3 regions of the Brenneria tiliae genome follow, and region 3 is predicted to be linked to each of the others. Evidence: predicted binding sites of a transcription regulator. Region 3 holds the regulator's gene; each other region holds the start of a gene.

Region 1 (10,018 bases), on a different contig from region 3:
CAGAAAAGTAGCTCCTGTGATGTAAGATTTGACAAACCATCAAAAAAATAGGTGCCGTTCAACTCTTCAGTCGTATCCATCCCCCCTCCAGTTGAGTTCCACATAACCGATGAATAGTATCTGACCAGATACTTTGTCTTTATCGGAAAAAACCTATTATCCAGAATATTGTTGAAGCGGAGGTACCCATATCAATGTTCGTTACAAGGGAGAACCTAGTCAGAGGGCGGACTCCCGCAGCCAGGGCGTATGGGTCACGCCGCCCAGCTTATCCGTGGTCAAATAATCGCTATTGCCCTCCAGCGGCTTTAACGGCAGGCCCAGCGTATCAACGTAGAGCCTAGAGCTGGCCGGAGCTGATTTTACGATGGGGCCAAAACCTGCCACAAACAAGACATCTACACCCGGTATAGCAACATCCATAACTATTCCTCAAAACGTTTCTGCTCGCATCATCCGTCAGGATAACGCAATAAACTGCGCGCGCAGCGCCTGTACCCGATCGCGCAGGCCGGCCGCTTCTTCAAACTCCAGATTCTGCGCGTGGGTCATCATCCTGCTTTCCAGCTCGCGGATTTTCTGCTCCAGCGCTTTCGGCGTCAGCGCCAGATAGTCGGCCGCCGGCTCCGCGGCTTTCTTGCCGCGCCCTTTGCCTCTGTTGCTCGGCTGCCCCAGTTGCAGGATATCGGCGATTTTCTTGTTCAGCCCCTGCGGCACAATGCCGTGTTCCAGGTTGTACGCCTGCTGTTTCTCACGGCGGCGCTCGGTTTCGCTAATCGCCCGCGCCATCGAGGGGGTAATTCTGTCGCCATACAGAATAGCCTTGCCGTTCAGGTTACGCGCCGCGCGGCCGATGGTCTGAATCAGCGAGCGCTCGGAACGCAGGAAGCCTTCCTTGTCGGCGTCCAGGATCGCCACCAGCGACACTTCCGGCATATCCAGCCCCTCCCGCAGCAGGTTGATGCCCACCAGCACATCGAATTCGCCCAGCCGCAGATCGCGGATAATCTCCACCCGTTCGACGGTATCGATATCCGAGTGCAGGTAGCGCACCCGCTCGCCGTGCTCTTCCAGATATTCGGTTAAATCTTCCGCCATGCGTTTGGTCAGCGTGGTGACCAGCACCCGCTCGTTCACCGCGGCGCGCAGACGGATTTCCGACAGCAGATCGTCCACCTGGGTGGCCACCGGCCGCACTTCCAGCAGCGGATCCAGCAGGCCGGTGGGACGCACCACCTGATCGATCACGTCGCCGCCGGATTTTTCCAGCTCGTAGTTGCCCGGCGTCGCCGACACGTAAATGGTCTGCGGCGCCAGCGCCTCGAACTCCTCAAACTTCATCGGCCGGTTGTCCAGCGCCGACGGCAGGCGAAAGCCGTACTCCACCAGGGTTTCCTTACGCGCCCGGTCGCCGCGGTACATGCCGCCTATCTGCGGAATGGTGACGTGCGATTCGTCGACCACCAGCAGACCGTCGGCCGGCAGGTAGTCGAACAGGGTCGGCGGCGGCTCGCCGGGGCCGCGCCCGGAGAGATAGCGCGAATAGTTTTCGATGCCGGAGCAGTAGCCCAGCTCGTTCATCATTTCCAGATCGAACTGGGTGCGCTGGCTCAGCCGCTGCTCTTCCACCAGCTTATCGTTCGCCAGCAGTATCCTGCGACGGTCGGCCAGTTCCACCTTGATATCTTCCATCGCCTGCAAAATACGCTCGCGCGGCGTCACATAGTGCGTTTTCGGATAGATGGTATAACGCGGCACGACGTGCAGAATCTGCCCGGTCAGCGGGTCAAACAGCGACAGGCGCTCCACCTCCTCATCAAACAGCTCGACGCGCAGGGCCACCTCGTCCGATTCGGCGGGGAAGATATCGATCACCTCGCCGCGCACGCGGAAGGTGCCGCGCTGAAACGCCTGATCGTTACGGGCATACTGCAATTCCGCCAGCCGCCGTAAAATCGCCCGCTGGTCGATGATCATCCCCTGCGTCAGGTGCAGCATCATTTTCAGATACAAGTCGGGATCGCCCAGACCGTAAATGGCGGAAACCGAGGCGACCACCACCACATCCCGCCGCTCCAGCATCGCCTTGGTGGCCGAGAGCCGCATCTGTTCGATATGTTCGTTGACCGACGCATCCTTCTCGATAAAGGTATCGGAGCTCGGCACGTAGGCTTCCGGCTGATAGTAGTCGTAATAAGAGACGAAATACTCCACCGCGTTATCCGGGAAAAAGGCTTTCATTTCCCCGTAAAGCTGAGCGGCCAGCGTTTTATTGGGCGCCAGCACCATGGTGGGACGGTTCAGATCGGCGATCACATTGGCGATGGTAAAGGTTTTTCCCGATCCGGTTACCCCCAGCAGCGTCTGATGCGCCAGCCCATCCTCCAATCCTTCCTTTAAACGACGAATGGCTTCCGGCTGATCGCCCGCCGGCTTAAATTCGGAATTCAGTTTGAATGCTTTACTCATAGTCGAATACGTTACTCATGAATGGGCTATCGGATAACACGCGAATGGAACTGAACGGCCGTTATTGACCCTCAGGTTATTATGGGAAGCAATCGCGGACTTTACCACCGCCATGATACTGGATATAAAAACAGCATCAAGAAAATTATCGCCCGGCTGAATGATTAATCAGCGCATGGATTCGCTAGCATATCGGCTGCCGATCCACCAGAAAAAGTTAGCTACTTTTTATCCCCAAACGACTAATTTTGGTAACCTGCCGGTACTACCCTGTCATTAATTTATGCCGTCGCGCGTCGCGCCTGACGACGGCACTTGATTTTAAATAACATAATGATTTTCGTATGATTTTTAAAAAAGCAGAGAATAACGTCAACCCGACGGAAACCCGCGTCAGCTCTCGTCTGGCATGGTTTTCCTAACGCTCATGCACACAGTTATCCACAGAAATAGTGGATAACTCCCACAACCCCGCACCCGCTCTGTGTTACAGAAATACTACCTTCATCAAATATAAGTGCCGATACGGATTTTTTTCACCCCTTTTCTGCGATTTATCTCATAAGTTTTAGACTGAAAAATGCTAAAAACGGAACCCGGATTCCAGAAACGCATTCAGGGGTGGCAAGGGCTAAGGGGGAAAATCAAGATGTTTTTTCTATTGATTGATGAATAAATACCAGGCTAATTATCAATTCGGGGATAAAGCCGGGTATTTATTATCAGCAGGTGAAACGTCAGCCCAACAGCGACAGGTCGATATACCGCCCCGGATTCTGCAACTGCGGCTGCGTCAGATGCGGGATTTCACCCAGCATCGGGGCGGGCAAACGCTGCTGCAAACTGAGCAGATATTCCTGATGGCGCTTTCCCGGCGCTTCAACGTCGTTGGCGATCCAGCCGCCAAGCGTTAGTCCGGCCTGGCGGATGGCGCCGGCGGTCAGCAACGCATGGTTAATGCAGCCCAGCTTGATGCCCACCACCAGAATAACCGGCAATTGCTCCCGCGCCACCCAGTCGGCGAAGGTTTCCTGCGCCGACAGTGGCGTAAACCAGCCTCCGGCCCCTTCCACCAGCAGCCAGTCCGCCTGCTGCTCCAGCGCCCGCAGCCCGGCGGAGAGCGCGGACAGAAGAATAGGCCGCCGCTCCGCCGCGCTGACGATATGCGGCGACGTCGGCTCGATAAACGCCAGCGGATTAACCTGCTGATAATCCAGCCGGACGCCGCTGTTGGCCTGCAGCAGCAAGGCATCGCCGTTGCGCGCGCCCTGCGGGGTTATTTCGCAGCCGGAGGCCACCGGCTTATAGCCGGCGGTACGGTATCCGGCCTGATTGGCGGCCTGCAATAGCGCGCAGCTGGCGATGGTTTTGCCGACATCGGTATCCGTTCCGGTTACAAACCAGCGCTTAATCACGATAAATCACTCCGTAAATCAGTTGATAGCTGAGCGGATAGCCCTCCTGGCGCCGAGGATAGCCCGACGCCAGCGCCTCAAGACGCCCGCGGCTGAGCAAACCGGGCGCGCGTCCCTGATGCAGCCAGGTGGCGCCGATGCCTTTCAGCGACTTCAGCAGCGCCAGCACGTCGGGAAAACAGTGAGTCACCCACTCCTGGTGAAGTTGATGGCGGTATGGCCGGCAGGCGGCCCGTATGGCGGGAACGGAAAGAAAGCGGTTCACCCGGCGGCTGCCGTCCACGCGCCGCCAGGCCTGCGCCAGCTCGCTCAGCGATCCGTCCGCCAGCGTGGAAAAGGCGATGGCGCCGCCCGGACGGGTCACCCGGTACAGCTCGGCCAGCGCGCGCGGCAGATCGTCGCACCACTGCACCGCCAGATTGCTGTAGCTGATATCCACGCTGCCGTCCGCCAGCGGCAGATTTTCGATATCCCCCAGCACATAGCGGTGCGCGGCCCGCTGCTCGCCGGCGTAGGCCAGCATCTCGGGAGACAGGTCCAGCGCGGTCACGATCTTATCCAACTGCCGCCAGCGGCGGCTGAAGTGACCGGTGCCGCAGCCGGCGTCCAGCACCTGCGAGCCGCGATGCGACGCGACCATCTCCAGCAGGCGCGCGCCGCTGGCCCGTTGCAGCGCCGCATGGCGGTCGTAGCTGTCCGCCGCCCGGCCGAACGCCCGGGCGATGGCCGGTTTATTGTGGGTTTCAGTCGGCATGGCGCAGCACCGTCAATAATTGCTCGATATCTTCCGGCCGATGCGCCGCCGTCAGCGTAATCCGCAGGCGGGCGCTGCCGGGCGGCACCGTGGGAGGACGCATCGCCGTTACCCATATTCCCTGCGCGCGCATGCGCGTCATCAACGCCAGCGTGCGGGCGTTGTCGCCGACCAGCAGCGGCTGAATGGCGCTATCGGAGTCCATCGGCCGCCAGGACGAGGTAGCGCAACCGGCGCGGAACTGGGCGATATTGCGCCGCAGCGCCTCCCGCAGCGCTTCCCCCTGGCGGACGCAGTTCAGCGCGGCGCTGAGCGCGCAGGCCTGCGCCGCGGGCATGGCGGTGCTGTAGATCAGATGGCGGGCGAACTGCAACAGGTATTCCGCCGGCGGTTCGGCGCACAGCACGGCGGCGCCGCTGACGCCGAACGCCTTGCCGAAGGTGACGATCAACAGCTCGGGCCTCACCTGCCGCCGCCAGCAGCTTCCCCGCCCTTCCTCGCCCAGCACGCCGACCCCGTGGGCGTCATCCACCATCAGCCAGGCGCCGCGTTCACGACACAGCGCATGCAGCTGCGGCAGCGGCGCGCTATCGCCGTCCATGCTGAACACCCCTTCGGTGACCGCCAGGGTTTGACCCACGGCGGGCTTTGCCAGCAGGCGCCGCAAGGCTTGATGGTCATTGTGGCTAAAACGCCGCAGCGTCGCCGGCGAGTGCGCCGCGGCCTCCAGCAGGGAAGCGTGGCTCAGCCGGTCGGCCAGAATACGATCGCCCGCCTGCGTCAACGCGGCGACCACCGCCTGATTCGCCGCGTAGCCGGAAATAAACAGCAGCGCGCGCGGATAGCCCAGCCACTCCGCCAGCTGTTGCTCCAGCGTCTCATGGGCGTCGGTATACCCCGTCACATGGCCGGAGCCGCCGGAACCGACGCCATAGCGCTGCGCCCCCTGCCGCCAGGCGTGAATAATTTCCGGGTGGCGGCTCAGCCCCAGGTAATCGTTGCTGGAAAAATTGAGGTAGCGCCGTCCGTCCTGCGTCAGCCAGCGGCCGTTGCCGCCCTGATTGGCCCGCCGCGTACGGTAGGCATCATCCTGACGGCGCTGTTCCAGCGCCAGCGCAATGCGCCGTTGCCAGCTCATGGCCGCCGACGCCGCGCCGGCGCACCGCTACAGCGCGGCATTGTAGAACTGCTCCGTGTCGGCGTGGGTCAACTGCCGCGTCAGCCGCTGCTGCTGTTGGTTATCGCCGTATTCCACCTCGGTCTGCTGCGGATTCAACCCCAACTTGCGGAACAGCGCCAGATCTTTATCCTCTTTGGGGTTCGGCGTGGTCAGCAGTTTACAGCCATAGAATATGGAGTTGGCGCCGGCCATAAAGCACATCGCCTGCGTCTGTTCGCTCATCTGCTCGCGACCGGCGGAGAGACGCACGTAGGAGGCCGGCATCATAATGCGCGCCACGGCTATGGTGCGGATAAAATCAAACGCGTCCACGTCCTCGTTATCGGCCAGCGGCGTGCCTTTTACTTTTACCAGCATATTGATCGGCACGCTTTCCGGCGGCGTCGGCAGATTAGCCAGTTGCACCAGCAGGCCGGCGCGGTCGCGCACCGTTTCCCCCAGGCCGACAATCCCGCCGGAGCAGACCTTGATACCGGCGCCGCGCACCTTATCCAGCGTATCCAGGCGCTCCTGATAGCTGCGGGTGGTAATAATGCTGCCGTAAAACTCCGGCGAGGTATCGAGATTATGGTTATAAAAATCCAGCCCGGCCGCGGCTAAACGCGCCGCCTGATCGCCGTCCAGGGTGCCGAGCGTCATGCAGGTTTCCATGCCCAGCTCTTTGACGCCCTGTACCATCTGCTCCAGATAGGGCATGTCGCGCTCGTGCGGATTTTTCCAGGCGGCGCCCATGCAGAAACGGGTCGAGCCGGCCGCTTTCGCCTGACGGGCGGACTCCAGCACCTGCTCCACCTGCATCAGCCGTTCGGTTTCAATGCCCGTACGGTAGCGGGAACTTTGCGGACAGTATTTACAGTCTTCAGGGCAGGCGCCGGTTTTGATCGACAACAGCGTGCTGACCTGTACCTGACGGGGATCAAAATGCTGACGATGAACCTGCTGCGCGGCAAACATCAGCTCCAGAAACGGCTTGTCGAATAGTTCTTGCGCTTGCTCAAGCGTCCAGTAAATGCGGTCGGCCATGGCGGCGTCTCCAAAATAAAAACGTTTCATCAGTTTAAATTAACCCTTTATACTGTCAACCAACTCAATGTATTTTTAGTTTACGACACCTATAATGACGCCTGACGACCTCGCCTTCGACCAACGCCATATCTGGCACCCCTACACCTCCATGACCCAACCGCTGCCCTGTTATCCGGTGGTCGCCGCCGACGGCGTCGAGCTTGAGCTTTCCGACGGACGGCGTCTGGTTGACGGTATGTCTTCCTGGTGGGCGGCGATCCACGGCTATAACCATCCGGCCATCAATCAGGCGTTGCAGCAGCAGATGTCTCGGATGTCGCACGTGATGTTCGGCGGCGTTACCCATCCGCAGGCGGTGGCGCTCTGCCGTCGGCTGGTGGCGATGACGCCGGACGCGCTGGAGTGCGTGTTTCTGGCGGACTCCGGCTCGGTCGCCGTGGAGGTGGCGCTGAAAATGGCGCTGCAATACTGGCAGGCGCGCGGGGAGCGGCGCCAGCGTTTCCTCACGCTGCGCCACGGCTACCACGGCGACACCTTCGGCGCGATGGCGGTCTGCGATCCGCAAAACTCGATGCATAGCCTGTATCAGGGCTATCTGCCGGCGCATCTGTTCGTCGACGCCCCGCAGTGCCGGTTCGACGACGAATGGCGGGAGGAGGATATCGCCCCGCTGCACGCGCAGCTGGCGCAACACGCCGCTCAACTGGCGGCGGTGGTGCTGGAGCCTATCGTGCAGGGGGCCGGCGGCATGCGTTTTTACCATCCGCGCTATCTGCAACGGGTGCGCGAACTGTGCGATCGCTACGGCGTGCTGCTGATCGCCGATGAGATCGCCAGCGGATTCGGCCGCACCGGCAGGCTGTTCGCCTGTGAACATGCGGGCGTCACGCCGGATATTCTCTGTCTGGGCAAAGCGCTGACCGGCGGCTATCTGACGCTTTCGGCCACGCTCACCACCCGGCAGGTGGCCGACACCATCAGCAACGGCGCGGCGGGCTGCTTTATGCACGGCCCGACCTTTATGGGCAATCCGCTGGCCTGCGCGGCGGCCAACGCCAGCCTGGCGCTGCTGGCGGAGAACCGCTGGCAGAACCAGGTGTCCGCCATCGAACGGCAGCTGCGTCAGGCGCTGAAGCCGTTATCCGCCGCGCCCGAGGTGGCGGACGTGCGGGTGCTGGGGGCGATTGGCGTGGTGGAGACGCGCCGCCCGGTCGATATGGCTCGGCTGCAGCGTTTTTTCGTGGCGCGCGGCGTGTGGATCCGCCCGTTCGGCAAACTTATCTATCTTATGCCGCCGTTCATCATTCGGCCCGAACAGCTACGCCGCCTTACCGACGCCGTCGGCGAGGCGGTTTCCGAGCGCGGCCTGTTTACCGACTGAGCCGGCATCCTGATTTACCAGCCGGGAAAATATGTGATCTGTGGCACACTAATTCCATTAGCGCTATCATGGCTGAATCAGTTAATCAGGACTTTCCCATGCGTAATACGATTACCCTTTGTTGGCGGTATTTACGCGCTTTCGCATTGATTTACCTCTGTCTGCTGGCAGGCAATGCGATATCCGCGTTACTCCCTCTGGTTATTCCAGGCAGCATTATCGGTATGCTGATTCTATTCTCGCTTCTCGCTTCGCAGATCCTGCCGGCCACCTGGGTGAAACCCGGCTGTCATCTGTTTATTCGCCATATGGCGCTGCTGTTTGTGCCGATAGGGGTGGGAGTGATGAACTACTACGATCTGCTTAGCCAGCAGTTTGGGCCGATCGTCGTTTCCTGCCTGATCAGTACCTTTATGGTGATGATCGTCGTCGGTTTCAGCACCCAGCTGATGCAGCGCGAACGCGCCATCGCCGCCGATACCCCGCCAACCAAGGACAAACCCTGATGTTCGCCTATTTGTGGTGGTCGTTGCCGCTCACCCTGCTGGTCTTTTTCGCCGCCCGCAAGCTGGCGGCGGCGACCAAAATATCGTTGCTGAACCCCCTGCTGGTTTCGATGGCGATTATCATCCCCCTGCTGCTGCTGCTGCGTATCCCTTACGAGCACTACTTCAAGGGCAGCGAAGTGCTCAACGATCTGCTGCAGCCCGCCGTGGTCGCGCTGGCCTTTCCGCTGTACGAGCAGATTCACCAAATCCGCGCGCGCTGGAAATCCATCATCAGCGTCTGTTTTATCGGCAGCCTCGCCGCCATCGTTTCCGGCACCCTGGTGGCGCTGTGGATGGGCGCATCCCCTGAGATTGCCGCCTCGGTGCTGCCGAAATCCGTCACCACGCCGATCGCCATGGCGGTCGCCAGCTCGCTCGGCGGTATTCCCGCCATCAGCGCGGTGTGCGTCATTTTCGTCGGCATCGTCGGCGCGGTGGTGGGACACGGGATGTTCGACCGCATCGGTATTAAGACCAAAGCCGCGCGCGGCCTGTCGATGGGCACCGCTTCGCACGCCCTGGGCACGGCGCGCTGCGCGGAAGTCGATTTTCAGGAAGGGGCGTTCAGTTCGCTGGCGCTGGTGATCTGCGGAATTATTACTTCGCTGGTGGCGCCGTTTATTTTTCCGGTGCTGCTTCATTTTGCCGGTTAACGCGGCCTGGCGTTTTACGATTATGGGTTAAGGTGGCCGATGCCTTAACCCCTTGCCCTTATATCCGCCCTCTTTACTAAAGCGCAATGGTATAAAATCCAATCCAAATCACATATTTTATATTTGCATTTCATTTCTTACATATATAACGAGATAACAATCACAATATATTGCTAATCTGCTACTTAATATGGTGTCTATTCATCAATACAAAAGAGCAAATCGCTATGCATTCACGCTTTGATAACGCCCTGCAACAGTTGCCATCCCGTTTGCAATCCGCCCTGGAGCCCATTCTGCGCCGGCAGGATTTTGCCACCATGCTGACCGCGGATGAAGCGGCCGGGCTGGCCGACGACGGCCGGCTGGATACCGATGCGCTGGCCTTTGCCCTGTTGCCGCTGGCCGCCGCCTGCGCGCTGGCGCCGATCTCTCATTTTCAGGTGGGCGCCATCGCCCAGGGAGTAAGCGGCAATTTTTATTTCGGCGCCAATATGGAGTTCAGCGGCGCGGCGCTTCAGCAAACGGTACACGCCGAACAAAGCGCGATTAGCCACGCCTGGTCGCGCAATGAGCCGGCGCTGGCGGCGAT
Region 2 (10,018 bases), on a different contig from region 3:
TTCTTCATCCAACTCCGGCTTACCCTGCGTCAGCAGCATCTGCCCGTCTTTGGTGGCCATGACATAGTGGCTGGAACAGCCGCCGAGAGTGAATAATAACGCCAGCATAACCGCCATTTTTATCTGTGTTTTCATCGTCTTTAACCTGTTTTCGACCGCAAAATTAAGGCCCATCCATCACTGTAGCAAATAGCCGGTGAGGATGATGTAGGAATAATGGAGAAAATTGCTAAAGAATCAGAGCGACGGGCGGCGCTTGCGCCGCCCGCGAGGGGGTTACTCGATGGTGTTGGCTTTTTTACCGCGCAGCAGATTCAGCGTTTCCACCGCCATGGAGAAGAACATCGCGAAGTAGATGTAGCCTTTGGGTACATGAATTTCGACGCTTTCCAGGATCAAGGTGAAGCCGACCAGTATCAGGAACGACAGCGCCAGCATTTTGACCGACGGATGCCGTTCAACAAATTCGCCGATCGCCCGGGCGGAGAACATCATCACGCTCACGGCGATAATCACCGCCGCCATCATGATAAACAGATGGTCGGAAAGGCCGACCGCGGTAATCACGGAGTCCAGGCTGAAGATAATATCCAGCAGCATGATCTGTACGATCGCCCCAAAAAACGAATGCACCTGCGAGACGTGATCCGTCGAGCCGCCCTCTACCGTTTCGTGAATTTCCTTGCTCGACTTCCAGATCAGGAACAGTCCGCCGAAAAACAGGATCAGGTCGCGCAGGGAAATATCATTGCCTAGTACGGTAAACAAAGGGTGGGTCAGGCGGATAACCCAGGCAATAGAGGCCAGCAGCCCCAGACGCATCAGCATGGCGCCCATAAGGCCGATGCGGCGTGCTTTATTTTGCTGAGCTTTGGGGAGTTTGGCGACCACCAGCGACAGGAAAATAATGTTGTCGATACCAAGAACGACTTCCAGAATAGTCAGCGTTCCCAGTGCCAACCAGGCATTCGGATCAACAATCCAATCAAACATTGTATCAATGCACCTTAAACGAAATGTAAACGATATTATACGCCGCCATATTAGCGTGCAGGCAAGCGAAAGTGTGGCAGGTTACAGCAGAAAATGGCGCGCCAACAGGGGAGCGGTGAAGGTTTTCTTTAAGTAGAATCCACGGGGTAAGGTGAGAATCGGCTGCCCAAACTCACCAATCGCTTCCGTCAGGGCGCGGCTGTTGGCCGCTTTGGGGCGTAATTGTAGCACTTCGCCGTGGCGGGCGGTGATACTTTCAACCCGGCCGAGGACGATCAGGTCCATCAGCTCTTCCCAGTCGCGGCGCAGCTGCTCTTCCTCTTCCCGGCTGGGGCTCCAGATAAGCGGGGCGCCAATCCGCCGTGCGCCCAAAGGGATATGCCGCGAGCCTTCCACCGGGATCCACAGTACCCGCGCCAGTTTGTGCCGTACGTGGCTGCTTTCCCAGGTGACGCCGCTGTTGCCGGTGAGCGGGGCGACGCAGACGAAAGTGGTTTCCAGCGGTTTGCCCTGCTTGTCGATGGGAATGGTTTTCAACTCGATACCGATATCGGCGAAATCCTGCTCCGGCTTACTGCCGGCGCTGGCGCCCAGAAAACGCTCCAGCAGTATGCCAATCCAGCCTTTATCCCGTTTCAGGTTCGCCGGCAGCGGCAGCTGCGCGATCGCCGCCAGTTCAGCCAGATTGTAACCGGCAAGCGACCGGGCACGCAGCAACAGTTCCTGTTCACTATGCGGCGGCGTAGTGAAAACGGATGGTGAATTCATAAGTTAGATAGCCTGATTTTTTCCGTTCAAAAAAAACACAACGGGTGAAAAACATTAACGCACAGTCGGAAAACTTGTTGAAGGAGTCAATAATAGCATGATTCATAGCGGTTTTTCCCAATGAGTTCCTGTCGGCGGAATCTTATTTTATAAACTGTGCACCTGTAGACGCCAACAATGAACAGGATCTTACACCAGGTTATCCACAGATTTCTTGGATAACCGACATAAAGAAGCATTACTGGTTTGATTTACAGCCTTGACGCGGGGCGGTTTTGCTGTTTTTGCCGGTTTTTTGTCTGATGAACTGTCCGTGGTTGTGGATAAAGTCGGTATAGGACGATCTTTCGCCAGCGTTAAGGCAACAATAATTTCGTCAGGATCCTTTACGGCGGTTTTGTGGTTGAAAACCGAATTAACGTCATGAAAGTAAATGATTATTTATTTAGATCTTAAAGGAGGGGGTTAACGGTCGGCAACAGGTTCCACTTACTTTTTCATGGGTTCTGCACAAAGATGTCCACAGAAATAGTGAATAAGCCGCCGGGATCGGCTTTTACATGTTTATAACTTTGATGCTATCTGTGGGTTATCGCGACTTTATTAGAAGGGGGACGGCTCCAAGCAGTAGTTTACCGTCTGCCGGGAGTGTGAAACAATCAGCTCATCTTTGCATTAAAGTCTATTGAGGTAGTCCGGTGATCGATGATGATGGCTACCGCCCGAATGTTGGTATCGTAATTTGTAATCGGCAGGGACAGGTCTTGTGGGCTCGTCGCTACGGGCAGCACTCCTGGCAGTTTCCTCAGGGGGGAATTAATCCCGGCGAAAATGCGGAACAGGCGATGTACCGTGAACTGTACGAGGAAGTGGGGTTAAGGAAAAAAGATGTGCGTATCCTGGCATCTACCCGCAACTGGTTACGCTATAAATTACCAAAACGTTTGGTGCGTTGGGATACAAAACCGGTATGTATCGGCCAAAAGCAAAAATGGTTTCTGCTACAGTTAATGTGCAATGAGTCAGAGATCAATATGCAAAGCAGCGGTACGCCTGAATTCGACGGCTGGCGCTGGGTCAGTTACTGGTATCCGGTACGTCAGGTGGTATCTTTCAAGCGCGACGTTTATCGTCGGGTGATGAAAGAGTTTATCAGCCCGGTGATACAGCTTCAGGAGCATAGCGCGGCTCGGACGGCGCAGCCGCCCGGCGCCCGGCGAAAGAGAGGGTAAATCAGGCACATCATGCTCACGCGCCTGCGAGAAATTGTCGAAAAAGTAGCGGCGGCGGCCCGCCTTGATGATGCGCTGGATATTCTGGTGAATGAAATCTGTCAGGCGATGGACACGGAAGTCTGTTCCATCTATCTGGCCGATCACCACCACCAATGCTACTACCTGATGGCCACGCGCGGACTGAAAAAACCGCGCGGACGCACCGTCACGCTGGCGTTCGGCCAGGGCGTGGTCGGTCTGGTGGGCCAGCGGGCGGAACCGATTAATCTGGCGGATGCCCGTTCCCACCCCAGTTTCAAATATATTCCCGCCGTAAAGGAACAGCATTTCCGCTCTTTTCTCGGGGTGCCCGTTATCCATCGCCGCCAGCTGCTGGGGGTATTGGTGGTGCAGCAGCGCGAACACCGGCAGTTTGATAAAAACGAAGAGTCGTTCATGGTGACGCTGGCGACGCAGCTGGCGGCCATTCTTTCCCAGTCGCAGATTAAAACGCTGTTCGGGCAATTCCGTCAGGCGCGCGTTAAAGCGCTGACGGCATCTCCCGGCGTGGCGATCGCGCCCGGCTGGCGGGATTGCAGCCAGCCTTCTCTGGATCAGGTCTTTCCCGCGTCAAGTCTGGACAGCGAACGGGAGCGCGCCCGGCTGACCCAGGCGCTGGAGGAAGCCACCGCGGAGTTTCGCCGTTTCAGCAAACGCTTCGGCGCCGGCGCGCAAAAAGAGAGCGCGGCCATTTTTGATCTCTATTCCCACCTGCTTAATGATGCCCGCTTTAAGCGCGAGCTGTTTCAGGAAGTAGACGCCGGCAACGCCGCGCAATGGGCGGTCAAGCTGGTGATTGAGCGTTTCGCGGCGCGCTTCTCCAACCTGCAGGATACCTATCTGCGCGAGCGGGCCGGCGATTTCCGCGCCCTCGGGCAGCGGCTGTTATTCCATCTCGACGATAACGCGCCCAGCCTCGGACGGTGGCCCGAACGCTTTATTCTGGTCGCCGATGAACTGACGGCGACGCTGCTGGCGGAATTGCCCGCGGAGCGGCTGGCGGGGGTGGTGGTCTACGACGGCGCGGCAAATTCTCATGCCGCCATTCTGGTGCGCGCCATGGGGATCCCGACCCTGGTCGGCGCGGATATTCAGCCTGAGCTGCTTCATCAGCGCATGCTGATTATCGACGGCTATCGCGGCGAGCTATTGGTGGATCCCGAACCACTATTGGTGCAGGAATATCAGCGCCTGCTGCTTGAGGAAAATGCGCTCACCCGCCTGGCGGAAGATGATATGGCGCGCCCGGCGGTGCTGAAAAGCGGCGAACGCATGCAGGTGATGCTGAACGCCGGATTAAGCTCAGAGCATGATAAAAATATTATAAATCAGGTGGATGGCATTGGCCTGTATCGAACCGAGATCCCCTTTATGCTGCAGAGCGGCTTCCCGTCCGAGGATGAGCAAACGACGCAATATCAAAGCATGTTGCAGCTCTATCCCGCGGGGCAGGTCATATTGCGTACCTTGGACATCGGCGCCGACAAGCCATTGCCGTATCTACCCATCAGTGAAGAGAACCCCAGCCTTGGCTGGCGCGGTATCCGTATCACCCTCGATCAGCCGGAAATATTTCTTATCCAGATTCGCGCCATGCTGCGGGCGAACGCCCATAGCGGCAATCTGCATATTCTGCTGCCGATGGTGAGCAGTCTGGATGAGATCGATGAGTCCCGCCGCCTGATCGACCAGGCCGCGGGCGAAGTCGCGGAACAGCTGGGGGCCCCGCAGCCCAGGCCGCGCATCGGCATTATGATCGAAGTGCCGTCGATGATTTTTATGCTGCCGCATCTGGCCGAGCGCGTTGATTTCGTTTCCGTCGGCACCAACGATCTGACCCAGTATCTGCTGGCGGTGGACCGTAACAACGCCCACGTCGCTTCCCTGTATGACAGCCTGCATCCGGCGATGCTACAGGCGCTGAATACCATCGCCGCCGAGTGCCGGCGCCACGGTATCGCGGTTTCCGTGTGCGGCGAGATGGCGGGAGAGCCGCTGGGGGCGCTGGTGCTGACCGGGCTGGGGTATCGCACGCTCAGTATGAACGGCCGCAGCGTGGCGCGCATTAAATACCTGCTGCGCCAGATTGACTTACCCGAGGCGCAGACCCTGGTCGGACAACTGCTGACGGCCCCGAGCGCCGGCGAAGTGCGTCGGCGCGCCGCTATCTTCGCCGAAGATCGCGGGCTGGGGGGGCTGATCCGCGGCGGTCGCTGATTGACGGCTAGCCCATGCTTTACAGAACTTTTCTTATGCGGATAACCTACGGATTCGGTGCGCTATGCTATGATTCGCCACCGCGGTCGGCGGGAAAACGCCCCGCCTCGACCGATCGATAGCCCCTGGACGGGAACAATACAACAAAATATGTGGTGAACGATGACGACGAGCTATCTGGCGTTTCCTCAGTTTGATCCGGTGATCTTTTCAATTGGCCCCGTGGCTTTGCACTGGTATGGGCTGATGTATTTGGTTGGGTTTGTGTTTGCCATGTGGCTGGCGGTGCGTCGCGCCAACAAACCGGGTAGCGGCTGGACGAAAGACGAAGTCGAAAACCTGTTGTATATGGGCTTTCTCGGGGTATTTATCGGCGGCCGCTTGGGCTATGTGCTGTTCTATGCGTTGCCGTCGTTTATGGATAATCCGCTCTATTTATTTAAAGTCTGGGATGGCGGCATGTCATTCCACGGCGGTCTGATCGGCGTAATCTGCGTTATGCTGTGGTTCGCCCGGCGCACCAAACGGCATTTCTTCCAGGTGGCTGATTTTATCGCGCCGTTAATCCCTTTTGGCCTGGCGGCCGGTCGTCTGGGCAACTTTATCAACGGCGAGCTCTGGGGCCGCGTCACCACCGGTACGCCATGGGCGATGTTATTCCCCGGCTCACGCGGCGAAGATCTGGCGCTGGCGGCCGGCAATCCGCAATGGCAGGCCATTTTCAACCAGTACGGCATGCTGCCGCGCCATCCCTCTCAGCTGTATCAGATGGCGCTTGAGGGCATCGCGCTGTTTATCATATTGAATCTGTTTATCCGTAAACCGCGCCCGATGGGCAGCGTTTCCGGGCTGTTCCTGATCGGCTACGGCGTTTTTCGCATCATCGCGGAATTTTTCCGCCAGCCTGATGCGCAGCTGGGGTTATTCAGCAATATCTTCAGCATGGGGCAAATTCTGTCGATACCGATGGTCGTCGTCGGGGTTCTGATGATGGTCTGGGCCTATCGCCGTCAGCCCGCGCAGCAATAATCGTCGGTCGTCATTCTTTAATATTCGTGGTGAGGTAGTATGAAACAGTATCTGGATCTGATGAAAAAAGTGCTTGAGGAAGGGACGCCGAAAGCCGATCGCACCGGCACCGGCACCCTGTCGATTTTCGGTCATCAGATGCGTTTCAATTTACAGCAGGGGTTTCCGCTGGTAACCACCAAGCGCTGCCATCTGCGTTCGATCATTCATGAGCTGCTGTGGTTCCTCAACGGTGATACCAACGTGGCTTATCTGCATGACAACAAAGTGAGTATCTGGGACGAATGGGCGGATGAAAACGGCGATCTCGGCCCGGTCTACGGCAAACAATGGCGCGCCTGGGGCGCGGCCGACGGGCGTCAGATCGATCAGCTGAAAAACGTGCTGACTCAGTTGAAACAGGATCCCGACTCCCGGCGCATTATCGTTTCCGCCTGGAACGTGGGGGAGCTGGACAAAATGGCGCTGGCGCCGTGCCACGCCTTTTTCCAGTTCTACGTTGCCGACGGCAAATTATCCTGCCAGCTTTATCAGCGTTCGTGCGACGTGTTCCTCGGTTTGCCTTTCAATATCGCCAGCTATGCCTTACTGGTGCATATGGTGGCGCAGCAGTGCGACCTGGAAGTCGGGGACTTTGTCTGGACGGGCGGGGATACCCACCTCTACAGCAACCATATGGAACAGACGCATCTGCAGCTGAGCCGCGAACCGCGCCCCTTGCCGAAGCTGGTGATCAAACGCCGTCCCGATACGCTGTTTGACTACCGTTTTGAAGACTTTGAAATCGAAGGCTACGATCCGCATCCGCCGATTAAAGCGCCGGTGGCGATCTGAAGTTGATTGAGTGCCGGGGGCGTTTATACGGCCCTCCAGCCAGATTGCTGACGAACCCCATATTTTACCTAGGGTTCTGTTTTATGAATGTGCAGGTTGATGCTCGCCCTGAGGTGTGAGTTGTCGGAATAAAGCCCCCAGCCATTCGCCACGCCGTACGCCAGCGCCACGATATGGTCAGAAATCTGTTGGAAGACATCGCTGTGATTAAAGCGACGAATGTGGTTCTGGCTGAGCATGGAGGCATCCGGTATTTTTTCGGTGAGCTCAAGGGTGATGGTTTCAAACTGATATTGATGGGGGAAAGCACCTTGAGCATGGCGGTCAGCCCGTTTTTTGCACTGACCTTATTAGATCAAAGTCCTGACCGAAAGGTCAGGACTTTGTCAACGGTCTGAGAGCTGTGGTGCGGACTCTTTTGTATATGCTCTGTGTCTCTTCATGAGTTTAATAGAAAACACAATGAGTTGCTGTGATTACATGTAAATATGATATTTTTAAACGGTTACGTCTAGTTAAACCAGTTCTTTGGGCTTATTTCCATAATAAACAAAATTATCAAAATCTTCATGTCTATAAGTATCATGCCTTTCATAAAAGTTATACACCACAGATAATTTCTGTTCAGTGACTGTTGGTTCACTATCATGAAGAGTTTTTCTTCCTTGCATAACAAGCAGGGCTCCTTTCTTGGCATATATTTTTTTGTGCTCAATCCATGGCTCTTTCTTGCTGGGATGGCTTCTCTCAATTTGCATACGTAATGGGGCTTCTTTATTGTCCGTTAAAAATAAAAGAACTGTGATCCCATTCGTATCATAATGTAAGCCTAATGTACCACCGCCAGGAGGATATGCTTTAATATTGATATCTGATAAAGGATAAGGTGAGACTATTGCATCCGTACAAGTGATCAAACTTATCAAAGGAACTATTGCATGATAGATAGCATTTAGTTCCGGGAGATGATCTCTGATGTCCGGACCTTTAAATATGTGGTGGTTATAGTTACCACCCAAATCAGATACCGCATTATTTCCTAATCCGGAATGATTTACATGGTCTACAAAACCCTGCGCAATAATGGTATTTACACGGCCTGTGAGGTTATCACATATTTCAGCTGGAATCAGATCCTCAACAACAGTAGCCAAGTTATAGAAGTAATCGTGTCTGTGTTTTTGTATGTCGAACATTTTTTATCCGTCCTGTGGATGTGGGTACTCCTGGATGCTAATGTTTTGTTTTTGTTGTGTAAATGTTTATCATGCTACAATAGATTAGAGAATGGGGTTTTCTTGTTAAAAATTGTTGTTTAATTGTGGTGTTGGGACAAAAAATGAGCAAAAAAGTTGACTTGTTTATAGGTTTTTTAGTAACGGTGCTTTGGGGAGGGAACTTTGCTGTCATTGAACTGGGGCTAAGGGATCTTGATCCATTCATATTGACCTTTTTAAGATTTACATTCTGTGCATTGCCGTTGGTTTTCTTTATCAAACGACCGGCAGGTATATCATTATTCAGCATGGCTCTGTATGGAATCATTTTTGGTGTGGGGTTATGGTGGGTTGTTAACTTTGCGATGTTTAATGGATTATCAGCAGGACTTTCATCTGTATTTCTTCAATTTAGTGCTTTTTTTACAATTTTTCTTAGTTGTTTTTTTCTTGGGGAAAAAATTAATAAGGTTCATTTGTTAGGTATCATAACAGCTGTTGCAGGCTTGCTTATGATTATTAATTTTTCAGGGCAGGAATCTACTGTAAAAGGTATCTTTTTGGTCATTATTGCAGCTTTATCATGGGCTGTTTGCAACATCATTGTGAAAATAACCAAACCAGCGAACATGATTTCTTTCATAGTCTGGTCCAGTCTTTTTTCCGCTCCCGCTGTACTGGTTATGACAGTTTGTGTTAAAGGATGGGGGGGGATATTATCAATACCTGATGATATCACAATAGGTTCTGCTTTTTCGGTCTTATTTCAGGCTTATATAACAACAATTATTGGTTATATGATATGGAACAACTTAATGAAAAAATATCCGGCGACAGAAGTTGCTCCTTTATCACTTTTTGTTCCGATTTCCGGAGTAATTACATCTTACATATTTCTAAATGAAAGACTAAGTGTGCAACAACTGATTTCAGTGATGATTGTGATTGTTGGGATTTTTATTTTTTTAAACTCAGTAAGAATAATTAATTTCATCAATTCAAAAAAGAAGATCAGTCCTCATAACATAACGATAGATTAAATCATGATTTAACCTATCAACAACGGCCGTTAATACGACCAAATATCAGTGCATTCATATAGCCTAGCACTAGGCTTCTCGAGCACAAAGCCCGCATATTGCGGGCTCAGATTGCTGACGAAGCCCATATTTTTACCTGGGGTTCTGTTTTGTGAGTGTGTAGGTTGGGTTCTTCTTGAGGGGCGTACTGTCGGAATAGATCACCCGGCCATTTGCCATGGTGTGCGCCTGCTCCTGCTCCTGCTCCTGCTCCATGATATGGTCAATCTGCTGGAAGACATCGCTGTGATTAAAGCGACGAATGCGGTTCTGGCTGAGCGTGGAGGCATCCGGTATTTTTTCGGTGAGCCCCATGCGCTAGAACCAGCGGTAGGCGACGTTGACCTGGATTTCCTTCATTAGGTTATTTTTCCTCGCTCCCCGCATCTTTCCCCTTCCGTTGCATGGTTGCGCGCAAACATTGCGTATCTTCTCGTATAACGCCGTTAATCCCCTGTCGTTATTCAATAAAATCCCCACACTGGCGGTATGAAAACGGCTATTCGACAATCGCGGGGGATTACCTTGCTTGAATTATTGGCGGTTCTGGCGATAGCGGCGCTGCTGGCCGGCGGCGGTCTGCACGCCTGGACGGGGTATCAGCAGG
Region 3 (10,018 bases):
CGCCTTTGCGCCCGATATGCGTTTTTGTCATCCTCCTGAAAGGTTTTCAGTGGTTGGTCGGATTGAGAGCCAAAGGCGACAACATGCTGTTGCCGCAGGGAATTCTGTTGCTGAGTCATCATTGTTTTACCTTATTCTTCCTGGATGCCGGAGAGTGCGGCGCGTGAAAGGACCAGACGGGCGCGTTCGATGACCGGGCTGTCTACCATTTTCCCGTCCAGCGACACGACGCCGCGCCCTTCGCGTGCCGAGGCTTCAGCGGCTGTAATGACGCGTTGCGCGTGTTCGACCTCTTTCCGGGTTGGTGAATAGAGGTTATGCAGTAGCTCTATCTGGCGCGGATTGATCAGCGATTTACCGTCAAAACCGAGTTGCTTAATCAACGCGGCTTCCTGAAGAAAACCCTCATCGTTATTGGCATCGGAATACACGGTGTCAAAAGCCTGGATCCCCGCGGCGCGGGCGGCCTGAAGAATGGAACAGCGGGCGAACAGCAACTCCATGCCTTGTGGGGAACGTTCGGTTCGTAAGTTACGGACATAATCTTCGGCCCCGAGAGCGATACCGATCAGCCGGGGCGAGGACAGCGCAATGGCGGCGCAGTGGGTGATGCCTTCGGCCGATTCGATGGCGGCGAGCAGGCCTGTATCGCCGGCTTCACGGCCGCATGCTTTTTCAATCCGCGTGATTTCATGTTCAATATCCCAAACGTCCTGTTCAGTATCGGTTTTTGGCAGGCGGATAATATCGGCGCCGCCTCGTACTACGGCTTCCAGATCGTCCAGACCGTAGGCGGAATTCAGGGGATTCACCCGTACGATGGTTTCTACTTCCTGATACAACGGGTGCTGTAACGCGTGATAAATTAAACGACGGGCCGCGTCTTTTTCACGAAGAACGACGGAATCCTCCAGGTCGAACATCAGCGAATCGGCACGGTAGATAAACGCATTGCTGACCATTGCGGCATTGGCTCCGGGAACAAAAAGCATGCTGCGACGGATCCGATTTTTTCTTTCAGGCGTCATCTCTGTTCTCCCAGGGTAAATGTGAAAGGCCGCTTGCCCGTAGTAACAGCGTTTCCATACGTGCTCGCAGAATGCAGTCCAGCGCGCCTTTGTCATCCACGACGATCTGAACGTTGCTGATGTTGTGCTGAGAGAACACGTCCAGCACGGTGGTGCGAATGGCGTCGCCAAACTGTTTTTCAACGCTGCTGCTGATTTGCAGATCGACGCCTGGCGTTTCAGATGGGGCGATATGTATCATCACGTCGCTCGATTCGAGAGTGCCGGCGACGGCTGCGCGGGTAATTTTCATTTTTCACCTGATTCCAATACGGTTTTTTTTGAGGAGGACGCGGCGGCGGCGTTGGCTGCGAGCATGCGTTGCAAATAGTCGCGGGTCGCACGAGGCACTAACGGCGCGATCGCTTTGATATCTTTTTTCACCAATAGCTTGCGAACGCCGGATGCGGAAATCGGGGTTCCGTGGTAGCACAATCGTTCGATTTCCATCACTACAATGGGTGGGGAAGGCAGTGAGGTCGTGGCCAGCCAGTAACGCATATCCTGGTTATACTTGGCCGTCACATGGCAAAATGGTTCGCTGCCGACAAACCGGTGGGTGATGCCTAATGCGGGGGCCAGGTATTGGCGAAAAATTTTGAGGTCAATTTCGGTGTGGCAATGGTCGGCGACACCTTTGTCTTTAATGAAATAACAAGGGAATGTGGCCCGCGAAATCAGATAGTCGGATCCCGGATGTACGGTCAGATTCGCGATATCGGCAGTGCTGCGTCGTACCAGTTGCAGACGATCTTCATAAGGGAAACGTGAAGTATTTTCTTTCACCAAAAAGATATGCAGCCAGTCACATTGTTTTACGGCTTGCTGAACAAGATAAAGGTGCCCGTTGGTAAATGGATTGGCGTTCATAATAATGCTGCCGATTCGTTTACCAGGCCGGCGCAGTGCGGTCAGTGATGCGGCGTAACGTTTTAGGCCATTAGCGCTATTTTCCATCAGTACTACGGTGTCTGGAACATCAACAATGGTATGAAAACCGCAATGTTTAAATAGTGATTCATTTTGTGGTTTTGTATATATGAATAAATGACGGTGATGACGCTCATAGGCCAGGTTAATTAATTCGGTTGCCAGTTTGAGCGCCAGTCCTTCGCCACGTACTGATTTACTGATTGCCACGCATTTGATGATATTGTCGGAGATTCCACCACAGGCAATTAACGTCTCATTCCGGGTCACGGTAATGAAATCGTCAATGGTTATGTCCATATGCAGATCATTCTGGCGCAGGAATTTGATAATCTCCGCGATTTTCCTGCTTTCGGATATTTTTACCCGTGAAAAGAATATGTTGTTATCCATTGGTCAACACCTTTCTATAGCATTGCCGCGATGGGTTATGCTATCTCATTGAAATAGAGACATCGGATATATATGAAAATAAAATCGCTTCTGGTGCCCGTCCGTTATTTATGGACTTATCCTAAATAGAATAGGTAAGTATTATCTTGACATGATTCACAAAAATAACTTGAATTTAAATAGGTTAAATTTTTTTTATTTGGTTTATTGCTATTTATTTCCTTAATCTATTTATATTTTCGTAAATATTATTTGTTTAATTCGTTTAAGTGATAGTATGTGTATGATGTTATTTATGAGCCGGAGTATGTTGAAAAAACAATTTCGTTACATTATTAACAAAATAAACATGACGAAATAAATTTAATAAAAATATGGGATTAAGGGGAGTCATGAGTACAAAATCTACTATCCTTCAGTTCCAGTTTATTGACGGTATCGCTTTTCCTCTGCGCATTTTTATATTATTGCTGATGGTTTCCCTTTCGTTGGTCGTCAGCCTCGATCTATTTCTGTCAAAAAATTTTGAGCGCTATCTGGCGCAGCAGGTCGGTGATATGGCTATGAATCAGGCCAAGATCATTGCTTCGATGGACGAAGTCATACTGGCGGTTGAGCAACGCGATATCCAACGGCTGGAAGCGATAGCCAGGAAGTTCAGCTCCAACTCCAACTCCGATTATGTGGTTATCGGCGATCGATATTCCATCCGCCTTTACCATCCCAATCCGCAAAAGCTCGGGGCGCCGATGCAATGGACCAAACCTGGCGCGCTGGAGCGGGGTGAAAGCTATTTCATTACCGGAAAAGGTTCGATGGGATTGGCGATGCGTGCCAAGACCCCCATTTTTAACGCCGAGGATGAAGTGATCGGGGTGGTCTCCATCGGTTATCTGCTCAGTAAGATCGATCACTGGCAGAGAACCTTTCTGTTGCCGATGGGGATCGCTTTTGTGGTTGTCCTTCTGATATTACTGCTTCTTTCCTGGCAGTTCGCCAGACATATACGACACCAAATGATGGGAATGGAACCGAAGCAGATCGTTCGCGTTATCCGTCAGCAAGAAGCGCTGTTCAGTGCGATGATCGAAGGCATGATCGCCGTTGATCCGGATGGACTGATTACGGCAATCAATCGCAATGCGCGCAAAATGCTGGGGCTGAATTCACCGGGGCGTCAATGGTTGGGTAAGCCCATCGGCCAGGTGGTGATGCCGGCCGATTTTTTTACGCGCCATCTGGAGGAGAATCGCCAGGACGTAATATGCACCTTTAATGGACTGAATGTTATTGCCAATCGGGCGGCGATCCGTTCGGGGGAGGAGTTACTGGGCGCCATTGTCAGCTTTCGAGCCAAAGACGAGATTGCCACGTTGAATGCCCAGCTGAGCCAGATTAAGCAATACGCCGAGAATTTACGTACCGTTCGCCATGAACATCTCAACTGGATGTCCACGCTGAGCGGTCTGTTGCAAATGAAAGAATATGATCGGGCTTTGTTGATGGTAAACAGCGCTTCGCAGGCACAGCAGACTCTGGTGGATAGCTTGCGCAGCGCCATTGACGATCGTCAGGTCGCGGGTTTGCTGTTTGGTAAAATCCTACGGGCCAGACAGTTGGGACTGATTCTGACGTTGGTTCCCGGCAGCCGGTTACGCCAACTCCCCCAGGGCATGGATAGCACCGAATTCTCCGCCGTATTGGGCAATCTGCTGGATAACGCTTTTGAAGCCAGTCTGAAAAATCCGCAAGGTAATCATACGATTGAACTGTTCTTTTCTGATGAAGGGCAGGATGTCGTCATCGAAGTTGCCGATCAGGGATGCGGCGTTCCCGACTCACTCAGAGAAAAAATCTTTAAACAAGGGGTGAGTACTAAAACCGAAGAGGCTGGCGAACACGGCATTGGGCTTTACCTGGTTGCCAGCTACGTCGGCCGTAGCGGCGGAGTCATTACTTTAGAAAACAATACGCCCTGCGGCACGCTCTTTTCCATATTTATTCCGAAAACGAAGGGATACCCATGACGAAGATAAATATATTAATCGTGGAGGATGAAACGCCATTGGCGGAAATGCACGTGGAGTTTATCCGACAGCATCGTGAATGCGGGCAAATATGGCTGGCGGGTAATTTGAGCCAGGCCCGGACGATGGTGGACCGTTTTAACCCCGATTTGATACTTCTGGACAATTTTCTACCCGATGGACAAGGCCTAAGCCTGTTGCATGAACTGACCCTGAATCACTTTGCGGGCGGTGTTGTGCTTATCACGGCGGACAGTGATATGGATACGGTGGCCGACGCTATTCGCTGTGGGGTGTTTGACTATCTCATCAAACCTATTGCCTATGAGCGTCTGAGTCAGACTCTGGAGCGTTTTTGGCATCGGCTGGATATGTTTAACCAGCATAATGGCATTAGCCAGAGCCAAATCGATGATATGTACAATGCTTATGCCCGGGGGAAGCCAAAAGAAAAATTACCTGCCAACATTGATGAACTGACGCTGAATAAAGTGCAATCGTTGTTTCATGGTGAGCAAACTCGCCATACGGCGGAAACCGTTGCGTTGCAGCTTGGATTGAGCCGGACCACCGCGCGGCGTTATCTGGAGTATTGTGCCGCCAGGCAGATGATTGAAGCTGAAATTGTTTACGGTAAGGTGGGGCGTCCGCAGCGGATTTACCGATTAATCCGCTCTGAGGATTGAAAAACGGGATGAAAAATCGGCAAAGCGACCGATTTAACGTACGGGACGGCATGAAGTTACTGATTTACCGGTTCCCAATTATTCCTTACCTGTATATACTCACAGCAAAACTGTATAAACAACCAGGGGGCGGAATGAAAGCATTAACAGCCAGACAGCAGCAGGTTTATGACCTGATCCGCGATCATCTTGCGCATACCGGTATGCCGCCGACGCGTGCGGAAATTGCCCAGCAGCTGGGATTTCGGTCGCCAAATGCCGCCGAGGAGCATTTAAAGGCATTGGCGCGCAAAGGCGTCATTGAAATCGTATCCGGCGCGTCGCGCGGTATTCGCCTGCTGATGGAAGAAGAGACCGGCATTCCGCTGATTGGCCGCGTCGCGGCGGGTGAGCCGCTGCTGGCTCAGCAGCATATCGAGTGCCACTATCAGGTCGACCCGTCCATGTTCAAACCAAGCGCCCACTTCCTGCTGCGCGTGAGCGGAATGTCGATGAAAGATATCGGTATTATGGATGGTGATTTGCTGGCGGTGCATAAAACGCAGGACGTCCGTAACGGGCAGGTGGTTGTGGCACGGATTGAAGATGAAGTCACGGTCAAGCGATTGAAAAAACAAGGTAATACCGTACATCTTCTGGCTGAAAACGAAGAGTTTTCCCCTATTGTCGTCGATCTGCGGCAGCAGAATTTCTCTATTGAAGGGCTGGCGGTCGGCGTTATTCGCAACGGCGACTGGAGCTGATTTTACGTCTTTGACACAGGCGATAGTCCCTGGCGTTTCTTATCGATTATCGCTCCGCTTGCGGGGCGATATGGCTGGGTTGGAAACGGGACGAAACGTGCGGTGGTGATAAAAACGATCGATTTCGGTCCGCCGGATCCAGTATCGTATCACAGGGAATAAACCTTATAATCACACCTGCGCCAAGTGGAAAACCAGCTTATGTCAAAACGCTATATCATTACCGTAAAAGATACGGAACAACCTGATAATGAAGTCTCATTTCCGTTCACCTCCCATGACGATCTAACCAAAATCCTTTCCTTATGCGACGGCAAAACAGCGCTGCCTGAAGAGCAGCTGTATCCATTTTTAGTCGGCATGAAACTGTTTGGCGAGGTAGTCACGCTTAACAGGAAAGAAGAGATGTTTCAAAAAATCCACCCGGCCCTAAAAGAGTTTATCGGCGATTTTAAGAAAAGCATCAAAAACAGCCAGTGAATAAGCAAGGGCGCGGTGAATGACGGACGGGACCGATCGGCCCTTGCAACCCTTTGCCGGAACTAGCGTTTCTTGATGGGAATGCTGTGGTCGTGATCGCAATGCTCCGTTTGTTTACAGGCCGCAACTTCCTGGCAGCCTTCACAAAGTCCGTGCGCCTCAATCACGCTGTGGCGCAGGGTAAAGCCCGCCTGCTGCGCCAGACCGCGCAGTATTTCCTCCACCCCTTCCGTCTGACGCTCGGTAACCTGAGCGCAGCGGTCGCAGATAAACAGCGCCGAGGTGTGGCTATGATCTTCGATATGGTGGCAAAGCACATAGCTGTTGTTTGACTCCACCCGATGAATAAATCCCTGCTCCAGCAGAAAATCCAACGCGCGGTAAACCGTCGGGGGTTTGGCCTGCGGCTCGGATAGGCGCAGCAGATCGAGCAGATCGTATGCGCTGATCGCAGCGGACTGCTGCGCCATCAGGCGTAACACTTCCAGCCGCTGCGGCGTCAAACGTACGCCGCGGTGCTGACAAATCTGTTCAGCCTGGGCAAGTAGTTTGTCCTGATTGGTTGAATCCATTGCCATATCACCCTGACGCATAAAGGAACCAGGCCGATATCTTACCACGGCTGCAAGAAAAGGCAGAACCAGTGACGTTCACCGGCCGCTAAAGATGGAGAGCGAAAACTTAAACCACCAGATCGATCAGCAAAGCGCGCAGCGGCGTCTCGGCCTGAATGGTCAACCCGCTTTCCTGGCGGATAAACGCGCCATCGCCGCAGCCCAGCCTGTCGCCGTCATGCCTGTTGCCGCTCACCGCCGCCGAGCCGTGCAGCAACTGGAGATAAGCCTGATTGCCGTTCAGTTTAATGCTCTGCCGCTCATTTTCCTGTAGTTCCAGGTGATGGACCCACACCTGCTGGCGCAGTTGCAGGCTGTTTTGCTCCCCCTCCGGCGAGGCCAGTAAACTTAGGGCGGTTTTATTCAGCCTCAACCGCTGCAGCGGGCAGTTTTCCCGCGTCGGGCAGGCGTCCAGCCACAGCTGCATACGCGTCAGCGGTTGGTTCGCGCTGGTATTATGTTCGCTGTAGCTGACGTTGGGCTGCGTCGCCAGCAGCAGCACGTCGCCCGTTTGGGCCTGGATATGGTGACCCTGGCTGTCGCGGTACTCCGCCTCGCCCTGAAGAATGATATTGAGGATATCGACGCGCGGGTAAGTGCGCGGTTGGAACGACGCGCCCGGCGCCAGCACTTCCTGATTCAGCACCCGCAGCGAGGCGTAGCCCAGCAGTTGCGGGTCGAAGTAATGGCCGAAAGAGAATGTATAGCGCGCCTGCAACCAGCCATAGTCAGCTTGACCGCATTGCTCTGCCGATCTTTTTATGATCATGGTAGTAAGCCCGGATAATTATTTCTTAAACAGATAGTAATTGTGTGGACGCTCGATTGTTAGCTAGTTAATCTGGTGGGTATATTCAAAATTACTGAATGAGTGTCTACATGTCTAAAGAACGAGCATTGACGCTGGAATCCTTAAGAGTCATGGATGCGATTGACCGGCGGGGAAGTTTTGCCGCGGCGGCGGATGAGTTGGGACGCGTACCTTCGGCCCTGAGCTATACCATGCAAAAGCTGGAAGAAGAGTTGGATGTGGTGTTATTCGATCGATCGGGACATCGCACCAAATTCACCAATGTCGGGCGTATGCTGCTGGAGCGCGGGCGCATCCTGCTGGAAGCCGCCGATAAGCTTACCACCGATGCCGAAGCGCTGGCCCGCGGCTGGGAAACCCATCTGACCATCGTCGTCGAGGCGCTGATCCCGACCGCAAAGCTCTTTCCGCTGCTGGATAAATTGTCGCAGAAGGCCAACACCCAGGTTTCACTTTTGACGGAGGTATTGGCCGGCGCCTGGGAGCGCCTGGAGCAGGGGCGGGCGGATATCGTCATTGCGCCGGATATGCATTTCCGCGCCTCTTCCGAAGTGAACAGCCGCAAGCTGTATACGATGAAGAACGTTTATGTCGCCAGCCCCGACCATCCGATACATCAGGAGCCGGAGCCGCTTTCCGAGGTGACCCGGGTGAAATACCGTGGGATCGCCGTGGCGGACACCGCCCGCGAGCGCCCGGTATTAACCGTGCAACTGCTGGACAAGCAGCAGCGTCTGACCCTCAGCTCCCTTGATGATAAACGCCGCGCCTTGCTGGCCGGGCTGGGGGTGGCGACCATGCCTTATCCGATGGTGGCGCAGGATATCGCCGAAGGCCGCCTGCGCGTCGTCAGCCCTGAGTATTCGCTGGAAAGCCAGATCATCATGGCCTGGCGGCGCGACAGTATGGGCGAGGCGAAGTCCTGGTTTTTACGCGAAATCCCCAAGCTGCTGCATCAGGCCTGAGTTTTCCCGCGCTTGATGCAGAAAAGGCGCGATAGCTCACGCCTCAATCCATTGATAAAGCTCGTTATTAGGGAGAGCGTGGCGAGGGGCCCGGGTTACAGGCGACTTTCCCAGCCGGTTACTCGCTTATTGCCGGGGAAAACCGCCTGTCCCGCCCGTGGGGGCTATCCAGATCCTGAGCCGGCCCGACGGATATCACGCCGTGCGGATTGATGGTGCGGTGGCTGCGATAGTAGTGGTGGCGAATATGCGCCAGATTGACGGTATCCGCCACGCCGGGCAGCTGGTAGATATCGCGCAAAAAACCGTACAGCTGCGGATAATCGCTTAAGCGGTATTTATCGCACTTGAAATGGGTGTGATAAACCGGGTCAAAGCGTATCAGCGTCGTCCACAGGCGCAAGTCCGCTTCGGTCAGGCTATCGCCGGTCAGGTAACGCTGGCGTCCTAGAATCGACTCCAGCCGGGATAGCGCGGCGAACAGGCCGCTGACGGCTTCGTCATAGGCCGGCTGGCTGGTGGCGAAACCGGCTTTATACACGCCGTTGTTGACCCGATCGTAGATCCAGCCGTTCAGTTCATCAATCTGGGCGCGCAGCGCCGGCGGATAGTAATCTCCCGGTTTGGCTCCGATATTGTCAAAGGCGCTATTGAACATGCGGATGATATCGGCCGACTCGTTGCTGACTATCGTATGCCGTTCGGTGTCCCACAGTACCGGAACGGTAACGCGTCCGCTGTAGCCGGGGTCGGCGTGCAGATACAGCTGGTAGAGAAACTCATGCTGATACAGCGCATCCCCGGTGGCGTCCTGGAAGTCGGTATCGAAGGTCCAGCCATGATCCAGCATTAACGGATGAACGACGGAAACGGCGATATGGGCTTCCAGTCCTTTCAATTGGCGCATTAACAGGGTGCGGTGCGCCCAGGGACAGGCAAGGGAAACATACAGATGATAGCGGCCGGACTCGGCCTGAAAGCCGCCGTCGCCGGTGATTCCCGGCTCGCCGTCCGCGGTGATCCAGTGTCGGAAATGCGACTCCGAACGTTTAAAGTGACCGCCGGTAGATTTGGTTTCGTACCAGGTATCGTGCCATACGCCGTCAACCAGTTGCCCCATAAATCCTCCCGTTGATAAACCATGCGCAACGGCGACGGTTGCCGTCGCCGTGCATTTTAATAAACCAAGTGTAGTACAGGGGAGAAAACTCCCGGTGTTACCACTTTTTATTCAGGATGCGGTCAATGCTGTAGGCGCCGGGACCGGTAACGGCCAGCAACAGTAACCCGCCGGCGATGGTC

The links. The regulator LexA, encoded in region 3, represses DNA repair genes until DNA is damaged. The targets are predictions, from matches to a motif close to TNCTGTATGTACATACAGNA.
Region 1: a site for LexA is predicted at 2,586-2,605, ahead of uvrB (excinuclease ABC subunit UvrB). Genes of this name have one in related genera too.
Region 2: a site for LexA is predicted at 2,001-2,020, ahead of mutH (DNA mismatch repair endonuclease MutH). Genes of this name have one in related genera too.

Annotation. Positions count from the first base shown of each region.
Region 1 covers NZ_JAKPCB010000078.1:13,504-23,521, reverse strand. The annotation lists gene MFP24_RS00635 (STM2901 family protein) at 1-80, opposite strand, end outside; partial or broken gene MFP24_RS00630 (glyoxalase) at 250-423, opposite strand; gene uvrB (excinuclease ABC subunit UvrB) at 460-2,469, opposite strand; gene bioD (dethiobiotin synthase) at 3,207-3,884, opposite strand; gene bioC (malonyl-ACP O-methyltransferase BioC) at 3,877-4,638, opposite strand; gene bioF (8-amino-7-oxononanoate synthase) at 4,628-5,776, opposite strand; gene bioB (biotin synthase BioB) at 5,804-6,841, opposite strand; gene bioA (adenosylmethionine--8-amino-7-oxononanoate transaminase) at 6,936-8,225, shown strand; gene MFP24_RS00595 (CidA/LrgA family protein) at 8,324-8,731, shown strand; gene MFP24_RS00590 (CidB/LrgB family autolysis modulator) at 8,731-9,426, shown strand; gene cdd (cytidine deaminase) at 9,654-10,018, shown strand, end outside.
Region 2 covers NZ_JAKPCB010000089.1:129,292-139,309, reverse strand. The annotation lists gene MFP24_RS04590 (YgdI/YgdR family lipoprotein) at 1-135, opposite strand, end outside; gene MFP24_RS04585 (TerC family protein) at 277-993, opposite strand; gene mutH (DNA mismatch repair endonuclease MutH) at 1,075-1,761, opposite strand; gene rppH (RNA pyrophosphohydrolase) at 2,460-2,993, shown strand; gene ptsP (phosphoenolpyruvate--protein phosphotransferase) at 3,006-5,252, shown strand; gene lgt (prolipoprotein diacylglyceryl transferase) at 5,415-6,281, shown strand; gene thyA (thymidylate synthase) at 6,321-7,115, shown strand; partial or broken gene MFP24_RS04555 (IS5/IS1182 family transposase) at 7,205-7,393, opposite strand; gene MFP24_RS04550 (hypothetical protein) at 7,631-8,311, opposite strand; gene MFP24_RS04545 (EamA family transporter) at 8,455-9,372, shown strand; partial or broken gene MFP24_RS24360 (transposase) at 9,642-9,783, opposite strand; gene MFP24_RS04535 (prepilin peptidase-dependent protein) at 9,901-10,018, shown strand, end outside.
Region 3 covers NZ_JAKPCB010000098.1:261,618-271,635, reverse strand. The annotation lists gene citF (citrate lyase subunit alpha) at 1-119, opposite strand, end outside; gene MFP24_RS13775 (aldolase/citrate lyase family protein) at 132-1,028, opposite strand; gene citD (citrate lyase acyl carrier protein) at 1,018-1,320, opposite strand; gene citC ([citrate (pro-3S)-lyase] ligase) at 1,317-2,390, opposite strand; gene dpiB (sensor histidine kinase DpiB) at 2,783-4,417, shown strand; gene dpiA (two-component response regulator DpiA) at 4,414-5,103, shown strand; gene lexA (transcriptional repressor LexA) at 5,238-5,846, shown strand; gene MFP24_RS13745 (DUF3861 family protein) at 6,048-6,326, shown strand; gene zur (zinc uptake transcriptional repressor Zur) at 6,389-6,898, opposite strand; gene MFP24_RS13735 (pirin family protein) at 7,008-7,709, opposite strand; gene MFP24_RS13730 (LysR family transcriptional regulator) at 7,820-8,716, shown strand; gene MFP24_RS13725 (glutathione S-transferase family protein) at 8,835-9,836, opposite strand; gene MFP24_RS13720 (DoxX family protein) at 9,934-10,018, opposite strand, start outside.